Regions from separate parts of the Streptomyces sp. NPDC048361 genome, predicted to be linked through region 2. Evidence: riboswitches for the same ligand, from Rfam matches in the RefSeq annotation. Region 2 holds a riboswitch; the other holds the start of a gene.
What was found. A riboswitch is a leader RNA that binds a small molecule or an ion and turns the genes downstream of it on or off. The one in region 2 is predicted to bind thiamine pyrophosphate.
Positions count from the first base shown of each region.

Region 1: another riboswitch for thiamine pyrophosphate. It lies ahead of thiC (phosphomethylpyrimidine synthase ThiC); the one in region 2 lies ahead of AB0D31_RS33475 (thiamine ABC transporter substrate-binding protein).

Region 1 covers NZ_JBEZKW010000003.1:89,488-94,242, forward strand. The annotation lists gene AB0D31_RS02785 (IclR family transcriptional regulator C-terminal domain-containing protein) at 1-754, shown strand, start outside; gene AB0D31_RS02790 (SsgA family sporulation/cell division regulator) at 858-1,292, shown strand; gene AB0D31_RS02795 (YibE/F family protein) at 1,297-2,643, opposite strand; TPP riboswitch at 2,715-2,849, shown strand; gene thiC (phosphomethylpyrimidine synthase ThiC) at 2,842-4,620, shown strand; gene AB0D31_RS02805 (hypothetical protein) at 4,711-4,755, opposite strand, start outside.
Region 2 covers NZ_JBEZKW010000103.1:7,805-12,559, reverse strand. The annotation lists gene AB0D31_RS33485 (phosphatidate cytidylyltransferase) at 1-270, shown strand, start outside; gene rlmN (23S rRNA (adenine(2503)-C(2))-methyltransferase RlmN) at 536-1,648, shown strand; TPP riboswitch at 1,749-1,869, shown strand; gene AB0D31_RS33475 (thiamine ABC transporter substrate-binding protein) at 1,952-3,052, shown strand; gene AB0D31_RS33470 (iron ABC transporter permease) at 3,145-4,755, shown strand, end outside.

The DNA of each region.
Region 1 (4,755 bases), on a different contig from region 2:
CGCCGCCGTCCCTACCCTGATCGGCTCGGTCCAGCGAGCCCTGCGACTCCTTGAAGCAGTCGCATCGCACACCGACGGCGCGCCCGCCAAACAGCTGGCGCGCGAGGCGGGACTGCCGCTTCCCACCGCGTACCACCTGCTGCGGACCCTGACCCACGAGGGCTATCTGCGGCGTCAGAGCGGGGTGTTCGTCCTCGGTCCCGCGGCCGAGCTACTGGCGCATGGCGGGGCACTGCAGAATCGTCGCAGCAAGATCGCCGGCTCGCTCGCCCGATGGCGGGACACCATCGGGGTCCCCGTCTACTTCGCCGTTTACCGCGAGGGTGAGATCGAGATCGCCGGGGTTGCCGACACCCCCAACGCGCCCGCGGTCGAGGAGTGGGCCGACTTCCGTGAGACCGGCCACGCCCACGCGATCGGCCAGTGCCTGCTCAGCCAGCTCGATGACCGCGCGCGCGAGGACTATCTGGACCGGCACCCGGTCAAGGCGATCACGCCCTACACCGTGCGGGACCGCTGGGCCCTGACGGAGCGCCTGACGACTACGGAGCGTATGCAACCCGTGGTCGAACGGCAGGAGTACGCCCTGGGAACCGTCTGCGCCGCGATCCCCATCACGGCCGGTTCCAGCGCCGCGACCATGGCGATCTCCGTCCCCCTCCACCAGGAAGAACGCCTGCTGCCGGCGATCGAACAGCTCCGCAGCGAGGTCGGTGCCCTCTTCAGCTCCCTGATGCTCTCTATCAGTATCTGAAATATCACTCCTTGTGATCTGTTGGCACGTACAGCACGATGGCGTCAAGAAGGCACTGAGGGATCATTCCTGGCCGGTTTCAGCTAAAGCGGGGTACGTGACGATGCGTGAGTCGGTTCAGGCAGAAGTGATGATGAGCTTCGTCGTCTCCGAGGAGCTTTCCTTCCGGATCCCGGTGGAGCTGACGTACCAGGCGACGGACCCCTACGCCGTGCGCATGACCTTCCACCTGCCCGGCGACGCGCCCGTCACCTGGGCCTTCGGGCGCGAGCTGCTGCTCGACGGCGTCAACGCCCCGACCGGCGACGGCGATGTGCGGATCGAGCCCAGCGACCCCGATGGGCTCTCCGACGTCCACATCCGGCTGCAAGTAGGCGCGGACCGGGCCTTGTTCCGGGCCGGAGCGGCGCCACTGGTGGCCTTCCTCGACCGCACCGACAAGCTCGTACCCCTCGGTCAGGAGTGGACGCTCGGGGAGTTCGACGAGCACCTCGAGGACGCACTCGGACGCATCCTGGCGGAGGAGAACGCCGGCTGACCCGCTACTTCTTGCGGCGATGGCCGCCCGCGCCACGCCTGGCACCCAGCCGCGGCGCGGCGCGGCCGCCGGGGGCCGGCCGGTCGGCGGAGACCACCAGGGCGGCCAGCGCCGTGGTCAGCGGCACCGAGGCGACGAGGCCGATCGATCCGACCAGGGTGCGGACGACTTCCTCAGCCACCAGCTCACTGTTGGCCACCGTGCCCACGCTGCTCTGCGCGATCGAGAACAGCAGCAGCAGGGGCAGCGCGGCGCCCGCATAGGCGAGCACCAGTGTGTTGACCACCGAGGCGATGTGGTCGCGGCCGATGCGGATGCCCGCCCGGTACAGGCCCCGAGGGCCCATCGTCGGATTCGCCTCGTGCAGCTCCCACACCGCCGAGGTCTGGGTGACCGTCACATCGTCGAGCACACCGAGCGAGCCGATGATGACGCCGGCCAGCAGCAGGCCGGACATGTCGATGTTCGGATAGAGGCCGTGGATGAGACCGGTGTTGTCGTCGGTGTTGCCGGTGAGCGCGGCCCAGCCGATGAAGAGCGAGCCGAGCACCCCGATCAGCATCAGTGAGACGAGGGTGCCGAGGACGGCGACGGAGGTACGCGCGGACAGGCCGTGGCACATGTAGAGCGCGATCAGCATGATGGCGCTCGCGCCGACCACCGCCACAAGCAGCGGATTGGAGCCCTGCAACACCGCCGGAAGGATGAAAAGGGTCAGCACGGCGAACGAGACCACCAGCGCCACCAGCGCCATAACCCCGCGCAACCGCCCGACGAGCACCACCGCGAGCGCGAAGATCCCCGCGAGCAGCGCCATGGGCAAGCGCCGGTTCACATCGGTCACCGAATACTGCAGGTCATGGGGGGCGTCGGGGGCGTACGCGACGATCACGCCCTGGCCCGCGTGCAGTTGGCGGGGCGAGTCGGGCTGGACGATCTCGGTGAAGGTGCGGCCCTTCTCCTTGCCCGAGGTGACCTCGACGGTGGCCTTGCCGCACCACTTCTGCGGAGCTGCCCGCGCTTGCCGGCTCTCGGCGGTGGAGGTGTCACCGTTCGAAGGAGCTTGACCGGCGTTGACCGACTTGCAGTCCACCTTGTCCACTTTGGTGACCTTGGCTTGCTGAGTCTGCCGGTCGAAGCCGACCCCGGTCCGCTGATGCGGCGGGGCGCCGCCGGGCCAGAGCACCACGAGCCCCACAAGTACCGCTGTGGAGAAGGGAATCAGCACCGCGGCGATGACCTTGCGGAGATGCTTCGACACGGGTGCGGCGGGCCCGTGACTGTGCGAGTGGCCATGTCCGTGGCCGGATCCGCCGGATGGGTGCGGAGGGTGCGGTTCTGGTGAGGTCACCGCCCGATCATCGCAAGAACAGAGGGGGCCCTCTGTTCAGCGCGCCAGTGAGGACGCTAGCGTGGTGACACCTTTGCACACGCGGGAGCTCGGAGCACCGGGCTGAGAGGGCGCTGAATACCGTACGAACCGTACGGAAGACGCTGCGCCGACCGCCGAACCTGTTACCGGGTAATGCCGGCGTAGGGAGTAGGTCTCATGACCGTTCAGGACACACGCACGCCTGCCTCCAGCAATGAGGAGAGCGGGAAGTCCATCGGCTGGCACAAGGGGTACGTCGAGGGATCGCGCCCCGACCTCAAGGTGCCGGTCCGCCAGGTGCACCTCACCAACGGCAAGGCCGTGACGCTGTACGACACGTCGGGGCCGTACACCGATCCCGCCATCGAGACCGATGTCCGCCGCGGTCTCGCCCCGCTCCGCGAGAACTGGATCATCGGACGCGGGGACACCGAGGAGTACGCCGGACGCCCGGTCCGCCCCGAGGACGACGGCATCAAGCACACCTCGCCGCGCGGGGGGCTCAAGAACCTCGATGCGGTCTTCCCCGGGCGTCCGCGCCAGCCCCGCCGCGGCCGAGGCGGGCAGGCCGTCAGCCAGCTCGCGTACGCGCGGCGCGGCGAGATCACCCCGGAGATGGAGTACGTCGCGATCCGCGAGAACGTCTCCCCCGAGGTCGTCCGGGAGGAGATCGCCGCGGGCCGCGCGGTGCTGCCCGCCAACATCAACCACCCCGAGATCGAGCCGATGATCATCGGCAAGCGTTTCCTGGTGAAGGTCAACGCCAACATCGGGAACTCCGCGGTCACCTCCTCCATTGAGGAAGAGGTCGACAAGATGACCTGGGCCACCAAGTGGGGCGCCGACACGGTCATGGACCTCTCCACGGGACGCAACATCCACACCACCCGCGAGTGGGTCCTGCGCAACTCGCCCGTCCCGATCGGCACCGTGCCGCTGTACCAGGCCCTGGAGAAGGTCGACGGCCGCGCCGAGGACCTGACCTGGGACATCTACAAGGACACCGTCATCGAGCAGGCCGAGCAGGGCGTCGACTACATGACGGTCCACGCGGGTGTCCTGCTGCGCTACGTGCCGCTGACCGCACGCCGCAAGACCGGCATCGTCTCGCGCGGCGGCTCGATCATGGCGGCCTGGTGCCTCGCGCACCACAAGGAGTCGTTCCTGTACGAGAACTTCGAGGAGCTCTGCGACATCCTCGCGTCCTACGACGTGACGTACTCGCTGGGCGACGGCCTGCGGCCCGGCTCCATCGCGGACGCCAACGACGAGGCGCAGTTCGCGGAGCTGCGCACGCTCGGGGAACTCAACACGATCGCCAAGCGTCACAACGTACAGACGATGATCGAGGGCCCGGGACACGTCCCGATGCACAAGATCAAGGAGAACATCGACCTCCAGCAGGAGATCTGCGAAGAGGCCCCGTTCTACACCCTTGGGCCGCTGACCACCGATGTGGCGCCCGCCTACGACCACATCACCTCCGGCATCGGCGCGGCGATGATCGCCTGGTGGGGCACCGCGATGCTCTGCTACGTCACGCCCAAGGAGCACCTCGGCCTGCCCAACCGCGATGACGTGAAGACCGGCGTCATCACCTACAAGATCGCCGCACACGCGGCGGACCTGGCCAAGGGACACCCGGGCGCGCAGGAGTGGGACGACGCGCTCTCGGACGCCCGGTTCGAGTTCCGCTGGGAGGACCAGTTCAACCTGGCCCTCGACCCGGACACCGCCCGGGAGTTCCACGATGAGACGCTGCCCGCGGAGCCGGCCAAGACCGCGCATTTCTGCTCGATGTGCGGCCCGAAGTTCTGCTCGATGAAGATCTCTCAGGACATCAGGCGCGAGCACGGCGGCGATCTGAAGTCGGACGAAATCGAAGCGGGGATGGCGGAGAAGTCCAAGGAGTTCGCGGACGCGGGCAACCGGGTCTACCTGCCGATCGCCGACTGAGGCGACGCGTGGCGTGCGCCGTCCCGGAAGCCGACGGCCTCCGGGACGGCGCGCCCGGCCTGATGTCCTTCCGACGTCCTGCCCGTGACCTCAGTCCGGCTGGTGTTCGGGGCCGCCGAAGTCGGGGCTGGTGAA
Region 2 (4,755 bases):
GTGTCGTTCGCGATGGTGGCGGGCGCGCTGTGCATGCAGTTCCTGATCGACGACGGCACCTGGTGGCAGGGCCTGCTGCTCGGCCTCGCGGTCGCCGCGAGCGCCACCCTCGGCGACCTCGGCGAGTCGATGATCAAGCGTGACCTGGGCATCAAGGACATGGGCACCCTGCTCCCGGGCCACGGCGGCATCATGGACCGCCTGGATTCGCTTCTGCCGACGGCCCCGGTGGTGTGGCTGCTGCTGGTGGTGTTCGTGGGTTCTGGATGACCGGGGCGACCCGGCGTCCTGCGCCACAGCCACACCCGTAGCCACAGCCACATCCGTAGGCGTCCGCCGCCTGCGGTGCTCGTAGGCACGGGCTGAGCGCGGGCCGGTTACCCTGGAAGGGCGCGTTGCTCGCGAGCGACGCGCCCTTTTCGGCCCCGCGGCTGCGGGGTGATCCTGTGAGGTCTCCTGGCTTCGGCACCGTATCGTCGCCTGCTCCGCGCCCAGCGGGGATCGCCGGCCTCGTCGTACTGAGGAGTTACCGCTCATGGCACGCCCCGTCCCGGGAGAACTGACCTTCGCCGCGCCCCGCGGAGCGAAGCTGCCGCCGCGGCACCTCGCCGATCTCTCGCCCGCCGAGCGCAAGGAAGCCGTCGCCGCGATCGGCGAGAAGCCGTTCCGCGCCAAGCAGCTCTCGCAGCACTACTTCGCGCGGTACGCGCACGACCCGGCGGAGTGGACCGACATCCCGCTCGCCGCGCGCGGCCGGCTCCAGGAGGAGCTGCTGCCCGATCTGATGTCCGTCGTGCGGCACATCTCCTGCGACGACGACACCACCCGCAAGACGCTGTGGAAGCTCCACGACGGCACGCTCGTCGAGTCCGTCCTGATGCGCTACCCGGACCGGGTGACGATGTGCATCTCCTCGCAGGCCGGCTGCGGCATGAACTGCCCGTTCTGCGCCACCGGCCAGGCGGGCCTCGACCGCAACCTGTCGACCGCTGAGATCGTGCACCAGATCGTCGACGGTATGCGGGCGCTGCGCGACGGCGAGGTGCCGGGCGGCCCGGCCCGCCTGTCCAACATCGTCTTCATGGGCATGGGCGAGCCGCTCGCCAACTACAAGCGCGTCGTCGGCTCGATCCGCCGCCTGACCGACCCCGAGCCCGACGGCCTCGGCCTCTCCCAGCGCGGCATCACCGTCTCCACCGTGGGCCTGGTCCCCGCCATGCACCGCTTCGCCGACGAGGGCTTCAAGTGCCGGCTCGCGGTGAGCCTGCACGCCCCCGACGACGAGCTGCGCGACACCCTCGTCCCGGTCAACACCCGCTGGAAGGTCCGCGAGGTCCTCGACGCGGCGTGGGAGTACGCCGAGAAGTCCGGGCGCCGCATCTCCATCGAGTACGCCCTCATCCGTGACATCAACGACCAGGCCTGGCGCGGTGACCTGCTCGGCCGCCTCCTCAAGGGCAAGCGCGTGCACGTCAACCTCATCCCGCTCAACCCGACGCCGGGCTCCAAGTGGACGGCCTCGCGGCCCGAGGACGAGAAGGCGTTCGTCGAGGCCATCGCGGCCCACGGCGTGCCCGTCACCGTCCGCGACACCCGGGGCCAGGAGATCGACGGGGCCTGCGGTCAGCTGGCGGCGTCCGAGCGGTAACCGGCGTCCAACCCCGTGCTCCGGTCCGGGCGGGCGTCCGAACCGCGAAACGGCCCGGGGCCCGTCACAGGCCCCGTGTAACCTGGCTGGAAACATCTGCATATTCCGACAGGGGAGCGCCACAGCGCTGAGAGTGCGGTACCCATGCATGGGATACGGACCGCAGACCCTCTGAACCTTGCCCCGGTCATTCGGGGTAGGAAGTTCGGCGATTACTCAAGCTGTTGCGCCCTGCCCGCACGACCCCGCGTCGTGCGGGCAGGGCCGCGTCTCTTCCTGGTCATCTCCAGGAGGAATGAAGAAATGCGCAGTATCAAGAGGCTCGCGGCCGGCGCGCTCGCCGCCGCCCTCGGGGTCGCCACGCTCGCGGCCTGCGGCGGCTCGGACGGCAAGAAGGCGTCCGGCACGGCCAGTGGATCCGGCTCCAAGACCGTCACGCTCGTCAGCCACGACTCGTTCGCCGCCTCCGACGCGGTGCTCAAGGCGTTCACCTCCCAGACCGGGTACACCGTCAAGGTGCTCAAGAGCGGCGACGCCGGAGCCGCCCTCAACCAGGAGATCCTCACCAAGGGCTCCCCGCGCGGCGACGTCTTCTTCGGCGTCGACAACACCCTGCTCTCGCGCGCCCTCGACAACGGCATCTTCACGCCGTACGAGGCCAAGGGCCTGGACCGGGTGCCCGCCGAGGACCAGCTCGACCAGGCCAAGCACCGGGTCACCCCCATCGACACCGGCGACATCTGCGTCAATTACGACAAGAAGTACTTCACGGACAAGAAGCTCAGCCCGCCGCAGTCCTTCGACGACCTGATCAAGCCCGAGTACAGGGATCTGCTCGTCACGGAGAACGTGGCGACGTCGTCGCCCGGGCTCGGCTTCATGCTCGGCTCCGTGGCCAAGTACGGCGACTCGGGCTGGCAGGACTACTGGAAGAAGCTGAAGGCCAACGGCGTCAAGGTCGACGACGGCTGGGAACAGGCCTACAACACGGACTTCTCCGGCTCGGCCGGCGGCAAGAAGGCCAAGGGCGACCGGCCGCTCGTCGTCTCCTACGCCTCCAGCCCGCCCGCCGAAGTGATCTACGCCGACCCCAAGCCCACCGAGGCCCCCACCGGCGTCGCCACCGGCACCTGCTTCCGCCAGACCGAGTTCGCGGGCCTGCTCAAGGGAGCGAAGAACGAAGCCGGCGGCAAGGCGCTCCTCGACTTCCTGATCTCCAAGAAGTTCCAGGAGGACATGCCGCTCCAGATGTTCGTGGACCCGGTCGCCAAGGACGCTGCGGTCCCCGCCGAGTTCACCAAGTTCGGCGCGAAGATCACCAACTCGGCGACCGTCGCCCCCGACACGATCGCCAAGAACCGTGACCAGTGGGTCAAGACATGGTCCTCGCTCGTCCTGAAGTAGAGCGCCCGCCGGGCCGGCCGCCCCGCACCCCGGGGCGGCCGGACACGGCGCGGCAGGGCGCGCCGCGCCGCACCGCCGTGCGGTTCGGCCTCATGGCGCTGCCGCTGGTGTTCTTCGCCGTGTTCTTCGCCTGGCCCGTCGCCGCCATCGTCGGCCGCGGGCTCAAGACGGACGGCGCCTGGCAGTTCGGCCGGATCAGCGAGGTCCTCGGCGACCCGGACATCACCCACGTCCTGTGGTTCACCACCTGGCAGGCCCTCGCCTCCACCGCGCTCACCCTCCTGATCGCGCTGCCCGGCGCCTACGTGTTCGCGCGCCTCGACTTCCCCGGCAAGCAGCTCCTGCGCGCCGTAGTCACCGTCCCGTTCGTGCTGCCGACCGTCGTCGTCGGCACCGCGTTCCTCGCGCTGCTCGGCCGCGGCGGCCTCCTCGACCAGCTGTGGGGGGTGCGCCTGGACACCACGGTGTGGGCGATCCTGCTCGCACACGTCTTCTTCAACTACGCGGTCGTCGTGCGCACCGTCGGCGGCCTGTGGTCGCAGCTCGACCCCCGCCAGGAGGAAGCCGCCCGTGTGCTCGGCGCCTCCCGGTTCGCGGCGTGGCGCACGGTCACGCTCCCTGCGCTCGGCCCCGCCGTCGCCGCCGCCGCGCTCATGGTCTTCCTCTTCACCTTCACCTCCTTCGGCGTTGTCCAGATCCTCGGCGGCCCCACCTTCTCCACCCTCGAAGTGGAGATCTACCGCCAGACCGCCGAACTCCTCGACCTCCCCACCGCGGCCGTCCTCACCCTCGTGCAGTTCGCCGCGGTCGGCGCGATCCTCGCCGTGCACGCCTGGACGGTGCGCCGCCGTGAGAGCGCCCTGAAGCTGGTGGACCCGGCCCACACGGCCCGCCCCCCGCGCGGCGCCGCCCAACGGACCCTGCTCGCCTCGGTCCTCGCGGTCGTCGCGCTGCTGATCCTGCTGCCCGTCGGCGTCCTGATCCAGCGCTCCCTCGACACCCCCGACGGCTACGGACTCGGTTACTACCGGGCGCTCCAGAACGCCGGGAACAACGGCAGCTTCCTCGTGCCGCCCATCGAGGCGATCGGGAACTCGCTCCAGTACGCCCTCGCCGCCACCGCGATCGCGCTGGTCATCGGCGGGCTCGCGGCCGCCGCCCTGGCCCGGCGCGGCACCGGCCGCCTCATGCGCGGCTTCGACGCGCTGCTCATGCTGCCGCTCGGCGTCTCCGCCGTGACCGTCGGCTTCGGCTTCCTGATCACCCTCGACGAGCCCCCGCTCGACCTCAGGACCTCCTGGATCCTGGTGCCGCTCGCCCAGGCCCTGGTGGGCACGCCCTTCGTCGTACGGATCATGCTGCCCGTGCTGCGCGCGGTCGACGGACGCCTGCGCGAGGCGGCGGCCGTGCTCGGCGCGTCCCCGCTGCGGGTCTGGCGCGAGGTGGACCTGCCGCTGGTACGCCGGGCGGTCCTGGTCGCGGCGGGCTTCGCGTTCGCGGTCTCGCTCGGCGAGTTCGGCGCGACCGTCTTCATCGCCCGGCCCGACCACCCGACCCTGCCGGTCGCCGTGGCCCGCCTCCTCGGCCGGGCCGGCGACCTCAACTACGGCCAGGCGATGGCCCTCAGCACGATTCTGATGGTGGTGTGCGCGGTGTCGCTGCTCGTCCTCGAACGCATCCGGACCGACCGGAGCGGGGAGTTC